Regions from separate parts of the Bradyrhizobium sp. WCU1 genome, predicted to be linked through region 1. Evidence: riboswitches for the same ligand, from Rfam matches in the RefSeq annotation. Region 1 holds a riboswitch; the other holds the start of a gene.
What was found. Region 1 has a riboswitch for ZMP and ZTP ahead of folB (dihydroneopterin aldolase). Riboswitches for the same ligand answer to the same signal wherever they lie in the genome.
Positions count from the first base shown of each region.

Region 2: another riboswitch for ZMP and ZTP. It lies ahead of ACTUWL_RS31125 (bifunctional 5,10-methylenetetrahydrofolate dehydrogenase/5,10-methenyltetrahydrofolate cyclohydrolase); the one in region 1 lies ahead of folB (dihydroneopterin aldolase).

Region 1 covers NZ_CM130280.1:866,580-873,970, forward strand. Annotated here, with positions in the region: gene ACTUWL_RS04000 (cation-efflux pump) at 330-1,718, shown strand; gene ACTUWL_RS04005 (sensor histidine kinase) at 1,911-4,232, shown strand; ZMP/ZTP riboswitch at 4,308-4,388, shown strand; gene folB (dihydroneopterin aldolase) at 4,409-4,831, shown strand; gene ACTUWL_RS04015 (GNAT family N-acetyltransferase) at 4,844-5,350, shown strand; gene ACTUWL_RS04020 (LysR family transcriptional regulator) at 5,378-6,274, opposite strand; gene ACTUWL_RS04025 (formate dehydrogenase subunit gamma) at 6,532-7,008, shown strand; gene ACTUWL_RS04030 (formate dehydrogenase beta subunit) at 7,005-7,391, shown strand, end outside.
Region 2 covers NZ_CM130280.1:6,653,033-6,660,423, forward strand. Annotated here, with positions in the region: gene ACTUWL_RS31115 (hypothetical protein) at 1-530, shown strand, start outside; gene ACTUWL_RS31120 (hypothetical protein) at 604-1,017, opposite strand; ZMP/ZTP riboswitch at 1,236-1,315, shown strand; gene ACTUWL_RS31125 (bifunctional 5,10-methylenetetrahydrofolate dehydrogenase/5,10-methenyltetrahydrofolate cyclohydrolase) at 1,331-2,194, shown strand; gene ACTUWL_RS31130 (MaoC/PaaZ C-terminal domain-containing protein) at 2,341-2,793, shown strand; gene ACTUWL_RS31135 (hypothetical protein) at 2,972-3,265, shown strand; gene ACTUWL_RS31140 (hypothetical protein) at 3,406-3,777, shown strand; gene ACTUWL_RS31145 (hypothetical protein) at 3,933-4,709, shown strand; gene ACTUWL_RS31150 (alkane 1-monooxygenase) at 4,748-5,911, opposite strand; gene ACTUWL_RS31155 (helix-turn-helix domain-containing protein) at 6,070-7,080, shown strand; gene ACTUWL_RS31160 (sterol desaturase family protein) at 7,077-7,391, opposite strand, start outside.

The DNA of each region.
Region 1 (7,391 bases):
GATGAGGATTGTTGCCAATTCGACACGACGGGCAACTCAGAAAAATCCGTCAATCCCTCGCCCCCGCGAACGCGGGCGATGACACCGGAGACAGGTGCGTAATGATGGCGCGCAGTATCGCGCAATGTCGTCCTGGCGAGAGCCAGGACGACGGCGTGATTGGCGCAAACACGTACGGCCGATGAGCTTGCGCAGTGCACGTCTTGAGATTCGGAATAGTTCGCAACAACTCCACGACTAAGAGACGCTCTTGCAAGTGAGTTGCGATTGCGCGTGACGAACGACGACTGACACTTGATGTTCACCGTCCGCCTGCTACACCGCCGCCCATGACCTCTTCGAACACCAGCACATCATCGACCAAGACATCCGTCGCCGCGATCTCGATCCTTGCCAGCGGCAGCATGGCGGTCGCGAAATTCGTCGTCGGCATCGCCATCGGATCGCTGGCGCTGATCTCGGAGGCGCTGCACTCCTCGATCGACCTGGTCGCCACCATCATCACCTGGGCGGTGGTGCGGGTATCGGACCAGCCGGCCGATGCCGAGCATCATTACGGCCACGGCAAGTTCGAGAGCGTCTCGGCGCTCGGCGTCATCGCCATGCTCTACGTGCTAGCCGGCGGCATCCTGGTGCAGGCCTACAGCCATTTGCGCGAAGGCGCGCCGCCGCCGTCGATCTCCGCAATTCCGTTCATCGTTCTCCTCCTCGATATCGGCGTCAATCTGTGGCGTGCCCGCGCGTTGCATCGTGCCGCGCGCGACACCAAGAGCCAGGCGCTTGCCGCCGACGCGCTGCATTTTGCTTCCGACGTGATGGGCTCGACCGCCGTCATCGTCGGCTTGGTGCTGGCCGGCCTCGGCTTCTGGTGGGGCGACGCCGCGGCGGCGATCGCGGTCGCCGTGATGATCGCCCTGCTCGGCCTGCGCATGGCGCGGGAGACGGTCGAGACCCTGCTCGACCGCGCGCCGGAAGGCGCGCAGGACAAGGCCACCGCCGCCATCAAGGCCGTGCCCGGCGTGGTCGACGTCGACCGCCTGCGGGTCCGCATGGTCGGCGCGACGCACTTCATCGATGCCATCGCCAAAGTGCCGCGCACCTACCCGATCGACCGCGTCGAGGACATCAAGCGCCGGGCGCAGGAGGCGGTGAACAAGGCGCTCGGCGACGCCGACCTCACCTTCACCGCGGTGCCGGTGGCGCGCGACAACGAGAGCGTGCGCGAGCGCATCATGGTGATCGCACGCAATTCCGGCCTCGCCATCCACCACGTCACCGTCCATGACATCGACGGCAAGCTGATCGTCGGCATCGACCTTGAGCTCGACAGCGACATGGCACTGGACGCCGCGCACGATATCGCCCATGAGCTCGAGCGCGCGATCCGCGAGGATTTCGGCGAGGACGTCGAGGTCGACACCCATATCGAGCCGCTCCAGCCGGAACTGCCGTGGGGAACCGACGCCGCGGCCGATCGCGTCGAAGCAATCAAGACCGCGCTGGCCGGATTTGCCGATGGCGGCGCGATCCACGACATTCACAACGTGCGGGTCCGCAACACCGACGCCGGCGAGGTCGTCAATTTCCATTGCCGAGCCGCGCCTACGATGAGTGTGATCAAGGTGCACGAAAGCGTCGACGAGATCGAACGCAAACTGCGCCGCGCGTTCCCGACCGTGAAGCGCGTGATCAGTCACGCTGAACCGGCGCGCGCGTAATTCTACGGAGCCGTTCCCCTTTCGGACTCACTTTGCGCCTGCTGATTCTGTTTTGAGCAAGAATTATTTCGCATTAACGAATCGTTGACTCTCGACAGTCCCGGAAATCTGGATTCAAATGATCATGATTCGGATGCATCGTGGGGAGCATCCGATCCGGGTAAAAATCAGCTTAGAGCGGGGGTCTAGGGCATGGCGCGCGCGCATGCAGCGAACGCGTGCGTCCAATCCGATTCGATCAAGGGATTGGCGCAATCGATCGCGAAACCGGCCTATCACAGGCTCTTGACGGCCGAGCCTGCACTGCGCCGCGCTGTCCCGACGCTCATCATCGCCTTCCTCATCACGATCTGCCTCGGCGCCTTCGTCCAGGTGATCGACCAGAACCGGCAGAAGCGCGGCGCGATGAAGCGCGACCTTGCAGCGCTCTCCGACATCCTCGCCGAGCGTCTCGACCGCCTGACCTCGGTGCGCCGCGAGCGGCTCACAAATATCGAGAAGATGCAGGAGCTGTTGCCGGACCTGATCCCGTCCTGGGGCACCGCTTATGGCCGCCACGTCATCATCACCGGCGCCGATCACCGCGTGCTGGCGCGCGTGCCGATCGACGGCGCCGGCGAGAACGATCGCATCCTCGACATCGTCTCCACCGCGCAGCTTCTGATCGCTCCGGGTCAGCAGGGTGCGGTCAGCGACATGACCCTGCCCAACGGCACCGGCGCGCTGGCGATCTCGCAGCTCGTCAAGTCGCTGCCCGGCCAGGTCGTGGTCATCCAGGAGATGAACGAGCCGATCTGGGGCTCGGACGCCGCGCTCTCGGTGACGCTGTCGGCGACCACGAGCTTCGTGGTGCTGATCCTCGGCTTCGCCTTCCACTGGCAATCGACCCGCGCCCGCGAGGGCGACCTGATCAACGATGCCGTGCGCGGCCGGATCGACACCGCGCTCAACCGCGGCCGCTGCGGCTTGTGGGACTGGGACCTGTCGCGCGGCCGGATCTTCTGGTCGCAGTCGATGTTCACCCTGCTCGGCCTCGACAGCCGCAACGACCTCCTCACCTTCGGCGAGGTCAATGCGCTGGTGAATTCCGACGACATCAATTTGTTCGACTTCGCCGACCAGCTGATCTCGGGCAAGATCGATCACATCGACCAGAGTTTTCGCATGCGCCATGTCGGCGGCCACTGGATCTGGCTGCGGGTGCGCTGCGAGCTCAGCCAGGCCGCCGCTGACGGCGGCCTGCACCTGATCGGCATCGCGGTCGACATCACCGAGCAGAAGAGTCTCGCCGAGAAGTCGGTGGAAGCCGACCTCCGGCTGCGCGACGCCATCGAGACCATTCCGGAAGCCTTCGTGCTCTGGGATGCCGATGATCGGCTCGTGCTCTGCAACTCGCACTTCCAGCGGCTGCACAAGCTGCCGGACAGCGCCGTCAGCCCCGGCACCTCCTACGAGACCGTGATCGAGGTCGGCAGCATGCCCGAAGTGCGCACCCGCCTGCACGAAAGCGGCGTGCCGGCGCCGGGCGCCCGGACCTTCGAGGCCCAGCTCGACGACGGCAGCTGGCTGCACATCAGCGAGCGCCGCACCAAAGACGGCGGCTACGTCTCGGTCGGCACCGACATCACCCGCATCAAGGCGCACGAGCAGAAGCTGGTCGACAACGATCTGCGGTTGCGCGCCACCGTGATCGACCTGCAGCGCTCGCAATCCGAGCTGGAGCGGCAGGCCGTCGAGCTCGCCGACCTCGCCGAGAAGTATTCGCAGGAAAAGACCCGCGCCGAGGACGCCAACGCCGCGAAGTCGAAGTTCCTCGCCAATATGAGCCATGAACTGCGCACGCCGCTCAACGCCATCATCGGCTTCTCCGAGATCATGGGCTCCGGCCTGTTCGGCACGCTCGGCTCGGACAAGTATGCGGAGTACTGCCACGACATCCTGACCTCGGGAAAATACCTGCTCGAGGTCATCAACGACATCCTAGACATGTCGAAGATCGAAGCCGGCCGCATGAAGTTCGACATGGAGCCGCTCGACCTCTCCGGCATCCTCGCCGAGTCCTTGCGGGTGGTGTCCGGCCGCGCCGAGCACAAGGGGCTGTCGCTGGAATCGGATATCGAAAACACGATCTCGGTCGTCGCCGACCGCCGCTCGGTCAAGCAGATCATCGTCAACCTGCTCTCCAATGCCGTGAAGTTCACGCCCGACAACGGCCGCGTGCTGGTGCGCGGCCAGATGCTCGAAGACTCGATCGTGCTGCTGATCGCCGACAGCGGCATCGGCATCGCGCCGGACTCGCTGCGGCGGCTCGGCAAGCCGTTCGAGCAGGTCGAGAGCCAGCTCACCAAGAGCTACCAGGGCTCGGGCCTCGGACTTGCGATCGCCCGCTCGCTCACCAATTTGCACGGCGGCTCGATGAAGCTGCGCTCCAAGCTCGGCGTCGGCACCGTGGTCCGCGTCTCGCTCCCCCGCGATCCGCGGACGCTGCAGATGAAGCTGCCGGAAGCGGCGTAACAACGGCTATCGCCAACGCATGGCGGCAGTGCCCTCATTGCCCGTTGCCGGTGCTGGAGAATGCTGCTAACCGTTGCCTCCTCGCGCGACTGGCGACCTTGGATGGAGCACCATCGGGAAGCGCGAAACGACCTGCCGTTCGCCTGGGCAATCGGGATATCCCGATCAAACGCTTCTTGCAGGAGCCGCCCAAGCTGACGTCGATCACGATCACCGGACTCAGGACATATGGTTATCACGGCCTGTTCGAGGAAGAACGGTCGCTCGGCCAGCGATTCACGTTCGATGTCTCGGCGATGCTGCGTGATGTCCGAACCCACCGCAGCGACGATCTGAATTGCTCCGTCAGGTACGACGCCGTTGTCGAGGCCACCGTCGAGATTGCATCATCGGCCAGGTTCCAGACACTCGAAACCCTCGGTGAAGCGATTGCCGAAAGCCTGCTTCAGCGCTTCGCAATGATCGACAGCGTCACGGTCGCGGTCGCGAAGTCCAGCCCGCCAATCGCCCACTCCGTCGATCGGGTCGGAGTCCAGGTCGGCCTCCGGCGCGCCGACCTGATAGCGGAGCTGAACAACACATCGCGCGTCAACGTTTAAGAGGCGGCGTCAATGGAAGATGATTTAGCGCTCGTACCGGACTGCATCATCCGGCCGTTCCGGCCCGGCGACGCGACTGAGGTCCGACGGCTCATTGAAGCCGTCTGGCAGGAACATTTCGGCGATCATCCGGATCCCTTCGCGCGCGAATTCATCCATACACGGCTTGGGGATGTCGACCACGCGGAAACTGCATACGGCGATCGCGCACTGTTTCTGTGCGCGACCGTCGCGGACGAGATTGTCGGCACCGGTGCAATTAGGCGCGTCGACGACCGGGAATGCGAGCTGACCCGCATGTTTCTCACGCCGGCTCACCGCGGGCGCGGCATCGGCCAGGCGATCGCGCAAGGATTGATCCGCTTCGCGCGGACCGCCGGATACCAAAGCATTCGCCTGTCCAGCAACAAGATGCTGGCGGTCTCACATCGTCTCTATGAACGGCTGGGGTTCCGGGCCACCTCGCCATGGGAGCCGGACGGCGAAACGCATTCACTTTACTACCGCCTCGAGATATGAGGTCGATGTACCGACGGCCGCGAGACGCTACGCGCTCTCCAGCTTCGGCGCGACCTCGCGCGCGACCTGCACCAGGGCTGCGATCAGCGGCGTCATCGGATCGCGCTGCGGGATCACGAGGCCGATGCTGTAGTCCACCACCGGATCGACGATCGGGATGCTGCGCACGGCGTCCGCGAGGCCCAGCGTCTCGGCGAGCTTGGCCGGCATCACGCTGGCCCAACGTCCGGTCTTCACATGGGTGTAGAGCACGAGCAGCGAGTTCGACGTCAGCGTCGGCGTCGCTTCCGCGCCGACCGAGGTCAGCGCGCGGTCGATGATGCGGCGATTCTGCATGTCGGGCGTGAGCAGGCAGAGCGGCACGGTGCCGACCTCCTTCCACGTCACCTGCTTGCGGTCGCCGAACATCGCGTCCGGCGCCGTCAGCAGCCGATAGCTCTCATTGTAGAGCGGGATGGTGCGGACCTTGCCGATCGGCTCGTTCTCGATATAGGTCAGCCCGGCGTCGACCTCGAGATTTTCGAGCAGGCCGAGCACATCGGCGGAGGTGCAGGACTGGATGCGGAAACGCACATCCGGATGGCGCGCGCGGAACGGCGTCGTCAGCGAGGCCACCATGCCGAGCGCGGTCGGGATCGCCGCGATCCGGATCTCGCCGGACAGCTTGTCCTTGAGGCTGTTGATCTCCTGCTTCATCGCCCGCGCGTCGCCGACGATGCGCCGCGCCCAGTCCAGCGTCCGCTCACCCTCCGGCGTGAAGCCCTGGAAGCGCGAGCCGCGCTGCACCAGCATGACGCCGAGGATCTCCTCGAGCTGCTTGAGGCTGGTCGACATGGTCGGCTGGGTGACGCCGCAGGCCTCCGCAGCGCGGCCGAAATGCCGTTCCTTGGCCAGCGCCAGCAGCAGTTCCAGCTTGTCGATCAAGGCTCAAACCCCCTCGGAAAACGGCGCCCTAAAACGGCAGCCCGACGCGTCCATAGGTAGCACGATCCGGGTGCGATTCCGAAATCCAAAGCGGCGCGGAAGTGCGTGATTCCAGACCATTATTGCGATCCTAAATCGTCCCATCGCACAACGCTATTAATCGCGTTTCGCAATCGCCGCATGAGACAGCTTTATTGATGTTTCGAACAATTCCAACTCTGATGTGCGGAGCAAAAAACGGATCGTGAGAAGCGCGGATGACGGTGGGATACGAACCTTGGGACAGGGCGCGCGGCGCTGAGATCATCGCCGAACATGCCGGGCTTGAAGGCGCCACGCTGGTGATCCTGCACGCGCTGCAGGAAGCGTTCGGCTACGTGCCTGAGCCCGCGATCCCGATGGTCGCAGAGGCACTCAATCTGTCCCGCGCCGAGGTGCACGGCGTGTTCACTTTCTACCACGACTTCCGCAAGCAACCGGCCGGACGCCACGTCCTCAAGCTGTGCCGCGCCGAGGCCTGCCAGGCTGCCGGCGGCGATCGGCTTGCCGCGCGCGCGGAGGCAAAACTCGGCGTTTCCCTAGGCAATACCACCGCGGACGAGCGCGTGACGCTGGAGCCGATCTACTGCCTCGGGCTATGCGCCACCGCGCCCTCGGCGATGCTCGACGGTCGCGTGGTCGGCCGGCTCGATGAAGCGCGCATCGATGCGCTGGTCGCGGAGGCACAGCGATGACGATGCGGATCTTCATCCCCCGCGACGCCGGCGCGGTCGGCGTCGGCGCCGATGAGGTCGCCCTCGCCGTCGCGCAAGCCGCAGCCGCGCGCGGCACGCCGATCGAGATCGTCAGGACCGGTTCGCGCGGGCTGTATTGGCTGGAGCCGATGGTCGAACTGGCAACCGCGCAGGGCCGCATCGCCTTCGGTCCGGTAACACCTGCGGACGTGCCATCCCTGCTCGATGCGATGGCCGGCAATGGCCCGCATGCCCTGCGGCTTGGTCTCACAGACGAGATCCCCTGGCTGAAGCGCCAGACACGCCTCACCTTTGCCCGTTGCGGCGTGATCGATCCGCGCTCCGTCGACGACTACCGCGCCCATGGCGGCTACAAGGGCCTG
Region 2 (7,391 bases), 1.8 Mb from region 1:
CTGTGGCGCGTTATTTCCTGTTCGTTGGTGGAGTGCTGCTCGCGCTGCTCTTCGTCGTCAACGCCATTGTGCCGCAGGAGGCCGTAGTTCCCGGCCAAAGCCAGACCATCTCATCGCCGGGCGTCGACAAGACCATGGTCCGGATCAGGTCGACCCAAAAGCTGCCTGAGCGGGTGGTCTACGATACCAACCTGCCGACCATCGTTCCGGCGCAGGTCAACGCGGTCGCCGCGACGAGCCCGGCGGCTGCCGGCGACGCCTCGGCACAGGCCCGCGTCCGCGACACCTTCGCCCAGTTCATTCCGCCGGAGAAGGCTGACGCGCGCAAGGGCGCAGTCGTAGCCGACGCTAAGCCAGCCGAGCAGCCGGCGCAGGCCCAGCCGCAGGCGGCGAAGAAGCACAAGGTTGCGCGTTACCATGCCCATCCCCAGCAGCCGATGCGGCTGGCGCAGCCCGGCACGTATCAGCCTTACCGCGTTGCACAGCAGCAGCCGCGCATGGGCTTCTTTGGCGGTTTCGGCACCTGGTAGGGCCGCAGCCGGCAACCGATATGCCGTCGCAAATGCTTGCGGCGGCTTTTTCATGTCCGCATGATCAGGCGGGTTAGCGCGGCAGGCGCGGAATCTTGTCGGCGAAGCCGTTGTAGCAGGTCAGCCGCTCGTCCTCTTCCTTTACGAACCGGCATTCGTTGACGCCCTTGGCGGGGGCGGCCTTCGGCTTGGGCTGCGGCTTGAAGATCTCATCGTAGCACATCAACCGCTCCTTGGTGGCGTCGTCGATGTCCTGGCAGGCCTGAAGCTTCTGCGCGGCCGATTGCGGCTTACCGGGCGTGGCAGCCTTCTCGCCCTTCTTGCCGGCTGACTTCTTGCCGACCTGGACCAGCGGCTTGTCGCCCACCATCGGCTGCGCGCCCGCCGGCTTGTCGGCGGCAGCGGGTGGCGTGGTGGCTGGAGTGGTGCCTTGGGCAAGCGCGGCTGCCGGGCAGAGGAGCGCCAGCGCGAAGATGATATGTCTCATGTTGAAAATGTCCGAAATGGCGTGATGACCGGAAGGGATGGCGCCGGGGATCGGAAAAGCCCGGCAAGCGCCGAGGCTTATCGCAAGTTTTGCCCGAATCCTACCCCCAGGGACGCCCCGCCCGCCGCCGATCCACTGGCAAGAACAGGGGCAATTCGTCGCCGGTCCGGCCGCAACCGAGCGTGATTTGCCTTTGCCGGGCCGGACGGCTATGACGGCGCCATCTGCGCGACTGGCGCTTGGATGGACCACCATCGGGGAGCGCAGAGACTGAACGCCGCGCGCCTGGGCACCGCTTCGAAACGGAGGTGCCATGACGGCGAACATTCTTGATGGGCATGCGCATGCCCAAATTGTCATCGACAAGGTTGCGAGTGAACTGGACCGACTGCCCCGCGCGCCGGGGCTTGCGGTCGTGCTGGTTGGCTGTGACGCGGCGAGCCAGATCTACGTGCAGAGCAAGGTCAGGATGGCCGAGCGGCTTGGCCTGCGCGGCGAGGTCGAGCGCCTGCCGGACGACGCCAGCGAGGCCGATCTGCTTGCCCGGATCGTGGCGCTCAACGGGCGCGACGACATCGACGGCATCCTGATCCAGCTGCCGCTGCCGGCGCATATCGACGCCCTGCGGGTGATGGCCGCGGTCGATCCCGCAAAGGATGTCGACGGCCTGCACGCCCTGAACGCGGGCCGGCTTTTTCACGGCGACGATGCGCTGGTGCCGTGCACGCCGCTCGGCTGTCTCAGGCTGATCAAATCGATCCGCCCCGATCTCACCGGCGCGCATGCCGTGGTGATCGGCAGCTCCAACATCGTCGGCAAGCCGATGGCCGCGCTGTTGCTGCAGGAGCAGGCGACCGTGACGCAGACCCACGTCCACACCCGTGGCATCAGCAGCATCTGCCGGCAGGCCGATATCCTGGTCAGCGCGGTGGGCAAGGCCGGGCTCGTGCGCGGCGACTGGATCAAGCCGCAGGCCATCGTGATCGACGTCGGGACCACGCGCGTCGAGAAGCCGGACGGCGGTTATGCGGTGTGCGGCGATGTCTCGTTCGACGAGGCGTTGCAGGTCGCCGGTGCGATCACGCCGGTGCCGCGCGGTGTCGGCCCGATGACGATCGCCTGCCTGATGGAGAACACCGTGAAGGCCGCCAAGGCGAGGGCGGCGCGGCTGCAATAGCGCGGGATGCGCGCTCAAAGGCGCGCGGCCGGTCCTGCTCGCGTCTCGGATTCGCGCAGGGCGGTCGCGCGCGAAGTTCATGACCCCGGAGGTAATGGAAAGCCCGCAGCGTTCGGCTATCGTCGCGCGGCAGATGGAGGCGCGCGATGCTGTATGCGGAAGATCTCACCGAGGGCCAGACATTCAAGCTTGGCACCTACGCGATCGGGGAAGCGGAGATTCTGGCGTTCGCAGCAAAATATGATCCGGTGCCGATCCATACCGATCGCGCCGCGGCGGCGGCGGGTCCGTTCGGTGGTCTGATCGCAAGCGGCTTCAACACCATGGCGATCTATCAGCGCCTCGTCGTGGAGGCGATCTGGAGCAAGGTGGCGGGTATCGTCGGGCGGAGTTTTGAAATTCGTCTTCCGAGCCCGGTCCGCCCGGGAGACACGCTGACCGGCCAATCCGAAATCCAGAAGATCACCCTCAGGCCGGAGCGGCGCGACGCCGTGGTGATCTTCAAGACCGAGCTCGTCAACGAGGAGCAGCGCCCTGTGCTCGTCCTCGTGCTCGATGCGCTGATCCACATGCGGCCGGCGGAGCGCACGCGGACATAGTCTCCGCTACTTCGTACAGCGGCAAGTGTGGAACCGCGCGGACGGGTCAATGCGTTGCGCGTGCGGAACGTTTCGTGGCCTGATCGGTTCGAGACCTTGAAGCCTCCGGCGAGGGGCGCGGGCGGGGAGGAACCAGCCGAGGAAACAGCCAGGGCCGGAACCAACAAAGGAGCAGCGGATGAAGCTGAATGCCACGCAAGTCAAACAGACCATGACGCAATTGAACGCCCAGGTGCTTCCGGACGATCATTCTGCCGTGGCGCAACTGAACAGCGTATTCGGCGAGCATACATTCTTCGTCGACACCAGCGGACTCAAGGTCCTCGAACCGGCGCAGAGCTCCGGCATGCCGGGGCAGACCGGCGAGGTGGTGAGCCTCGCCGACTGGAGCGACCCGGAGCTGACCTCGCTGCGGCCGCACGAGCCCGAACCGACCGGCGTGCTCGTCACGCTCGAACCCAGCAAGCACTAAGTGAGACAAACGTCGACGATCGGCCCTCTTGATGGCGACAGTCTCGACGTCACCTCAAGAGGTGCCGAAAGTCACATGGCAAATCAGCGCTGCCTGCGTATGCATCGGTTCGAGGTGGGTATTCAGGCGGTGAGGGGCAGATGGGGATCGTGCGGCGCTGGAGCCCTGACGAGGACGAAAGGCTCAGAGAACTCGCCAGGGCCGGCAAGAATGCACTCGAGATCAGCAACGAACTGACCCGCAGCGCGTCGGCCGTGCGGCGGCGCGCCGAGGTGTTGTCCGTACTCATCATGGCCAAGGCGTTTCGCGCCCGCCCGTCGCACGTTGCGACCCATCTCGAGCGGGTCGCGATCGATGCGATCCGCAACCGCCGTTCGTTTCCCGCAGGCGTCGGCCCGAGCACCATTGCCGGAATGATCGAGAAGGGCTGGATCGTCCCGGAACTGGGCCGCCGATACCGCGTCACCGACGCCGGCGTGGAGGCGGTGCGGGCCAAGATCCCGAGTGGGTGAAGGCAACCCGGCAACGGGACGTGCCAGCGGGACGGATTATTTGAGGCCGATTGCGAGATTTTGCGCCCGAGACGGATGTCCTATCCGTTCAATCATCGGAGGCGCGACGACTTGGGTCTCCGCGTCTCACTCCAGCCGTCCGTGTGATTGCGCCGATGCTCACCGCCCAGTTTGCTCCAGCCGACCGGTACCAGCGTTTCGCCGATCTTGCGCCGTTTGTTCGCGAGGCGATCGGCATCATCGCAGCACTGACCCCGGCTCAACGCCTGGACGTGGAATTCCTCGAACGGCAGTTCATCCCTGCGCTGGGCCTCAATGACGAGCTGCTGCGTGAGCAGCCGCCGGAGCTTGCGCCGTATTTCGGCAGGGGTCTGCACCTCTGGCAGTATCCGAACCAGCTCGCGCCGTATCTGGCCTGGCTTGCGCGCAACGCGACCGGCATTTCCTCCTACATGGAAATCGGCTGCCGCTGGGGCGGCATGTTCATTCTGGTGACGGAGTGGCTGAGGGCCAGCGGTGCCGACCTCAAGACAGTGATCGCGCTCGATCCGATCGCGCCGACGCCGTTCATCTCGACCTATTTCGATCTGCTGCAGCAGCAGGGCGGCATCGAGCCGGTCTACATGCAGGACTATTCAACCTCGCCGCTGGTCGCGGCGCATGTCGAGCAGCTGAAGCCCGATTTCGTCTTCATCGACGGGGATCACAGCCTGCGCGGCGCGATGCTGGATCATCTGCTGGTGCGCTCACACGCCAGGATCATCGCGCATCACGACATCCATTCCCAGGCTTGCCCGGATACGACGCTGCTGTGGACGGCGCTGAAGCAGTTCGAAGCGCCCATCTTCGACACGTTCGAGTTCACCAGCCAGTATCCGTCCGTCAACGGCGCCTTCCTCGGCATCGGCGCGATGAAGCGGCGGTCCGCGTAAGGACCGCCACCACCTGCCCGGAAGCCGGGCGATGTCAGCTACGACGTTGCGATGCCGGGCTCGGTGTGCGGCCGCTCGCCCAGATTGAGCTTGCTCCTGTCGCCGCCGGCCCAGGCCAAGGTCTTCGGATCCATCACGCGGAACCAGAGCGGCGGGATCGCAGCCAGTCCGAACATGCCGGTGTAGCCGTTCGGCAACCGCGGAATGTCGTCGAAATCGCGCAATGACTGGTAGGGGCGCATCGGGTTGGCGTGGTGGTCCGAGTGACGTTGCAGATGCAACGTCATCAGGTTCGAGACGATGTGGTTGGTGTTCCAGGAGTGGCGCGGCTCGACCGCCTGGTAGCGGCCGTTCGGCAGCTTTTCGCGCAACAGGCCGTAGTGCTCGACATAATTGGCCTGGGTCAGCGCGTACCAGCCGAGGAAATGGTGCGCGACGATGAACGGCGCGACCTTCCAGCCGAACACCGCAATCAGAATGGCTGCCACGACGAGCGTCAGCGCGAAGCCCTGCAGGATTTCGTTGTTGACCGACCAGACCGGCTCGCCGCGACGGGTCAGCCGCTCGGCCTCATTGCGCCAGCCGCGCTTGAAGGCACCCGGCAACTCGCGCGTTGCGAACGCATAGATCGATTCGCCGAAGCGCGCGCTGGCGGGATCCTCGGGAGTTGCGACCCAGGTGTGATGGCCGCGATTGTGCTCGATGCGGAAATGCGCGTAACCCACCGCGCAATTGGCGAGCATGCCGAACAAGATGTTGAGCCTGTCCGACTTGTGGCCGAGTTCATGTCCGACCAGCAGCGTGCCGCCGTCGATGGTGCCGACGCCGAGTAGCAGCGCCACGTAGGACCACCACGGCAGTTCCTGGGTGCCGAAGAAAGCAATCAGCGCGATGTAGTTCACCCAGGGAAACACCACGCTGAAGCGCGCGAGCCGCAGATAATACGGATCGGCCTCCATTGCGGCGACGACTTCCGCCGGCGGATTGTGGGTGTCCTCGCCAAAGACGACATCGAGCAGCGGGATCAGGATGAAGATGAAGACGAAGGGGATCAGCGTGACCAGCGGATTGTGCGTCTGCAGGAACCACCAGTAGGAGAACAGCGGGATCAGCGGCGGGATGAACGAGAGCATCCACAAATAGCGCTTGCCGTCCTTGTAGGTGATGGTTTCGCCGGCGGCATTGGTGCCCGTGAAGATCATCGCATTCCCTCCAGCAGCTCTTTCGAGGCGGCGTTCGCCATTGTTGCAGCAAGGATGCCGCGAGGCGGCCCTGCGCCGCCAGTTCCCAATAGGCCAAATTTGTGGCATTTTGCGCCAAACGATTTGGCCGGACGCTCGCCAGGGAGGGCGCCGACGCAATGCAGGGATCGGAGGCGGATGCCCTTCGCACGCCGGTGGCCGCGAGCTACGCGCGGGCGCTGGTGCGGGCGTTCGGCAGGACGCGGAGCGAGCGCGACGAGCTGCTGAAGGGGACCGGAATCCAGCAGGGCGCGCTCGACCAGCCCGGCGCACACATGCCGGTGTCGTCGCTGGTGCTCCTCGCCGCCAACATCACCCGGGCGCATGGCGAGCTGTGGCCGTTGTCGGCCGCGGCGGTCTGGTCGACATCGCTGCAAGGGGCGCTCGATGTCGCGACCAGGACGGCGCCGACCGTCGCGGATGCGCTCAACATCGGCGCGCGCTTCGGATCGACCCGCGCGCCCTTCATCCGCAACCGGTTGCGCCGTACCGCGCGCTCGATCCAGATTGAGATCGCTCCAGCGGTGCCTATGGACGGCGCGCTGTGGCGCGCCGTGGCGCTGGCGGTGAGCCTCAACGTGCACGCCGTCTATGTGCAGCTGCTCGAGGATGCGATCGACCAGGCGACGCTGCACTTTCCGTGGCCGCCACCCGCGGGCGCAGAGCGGCTCATGCAGCATTATTCCTGCGCCGTGAAGTTCGACGCGGCCGCTTTCGCCTTCGACGTGCCGAATGCGCTGTGCGTGCGGCCGTCGCCGTTTGCCGATCCGGAATTGCACGCCAAGGCGATCGAAGCGCTCGAAGCGGTCGAGAAGCCACGCTCGGACGCTGCGGCGCTGGTGCGGATGGTCGAGAGCCTGATCGCGGCGCGGCTGCCGCATCGTCTGGCTGAGGAGGATGCCGCGCGCCTCGTCGGCACCTCGCGGCGGACGCTGGTGCGGCGGCTGGCGGAGGCGGGCTGCGCCTTCCGCCCGCTGCTCGACAGGGTGCTGCGCGAGCGGGCGCGGACGATGCTCGCGGAAGGCACGCAGTCGCGCGACGAGATGGCGACCGCGCTCGGCTACACGGATGCAACGAGCTTCAGCCGCGCCTGTCGCCGCTGGTTCGGCGCGAAGGGCGTGCGCGGCTAGCCTGTCGGCGCGCTGTGGCGTGGCTGTGCGGGCTCGCCGCCGTTCGACATTTGGGGCTGGATGGCCGACGGATCGCTGCGCTGATGCTTTGCGGTCCAGGCGATGAACGGGTAGGCGAGCAGCGCCAGATAGTTCGACGGCATCGGATGATCGATGCCGAATGTCTTCGGTTTCTTCTCCTTTGGAAGGTAGGCGCTCCCGAACAGCACATCGTAGAACGAGAACAATCCGGCAAAGTTCCTGTCCCTGGCTTCGGCTTCGCTGCTGTGGTGCCAGTGGTGGAATTCCGGCGACACCAGGATGCGGCGCAG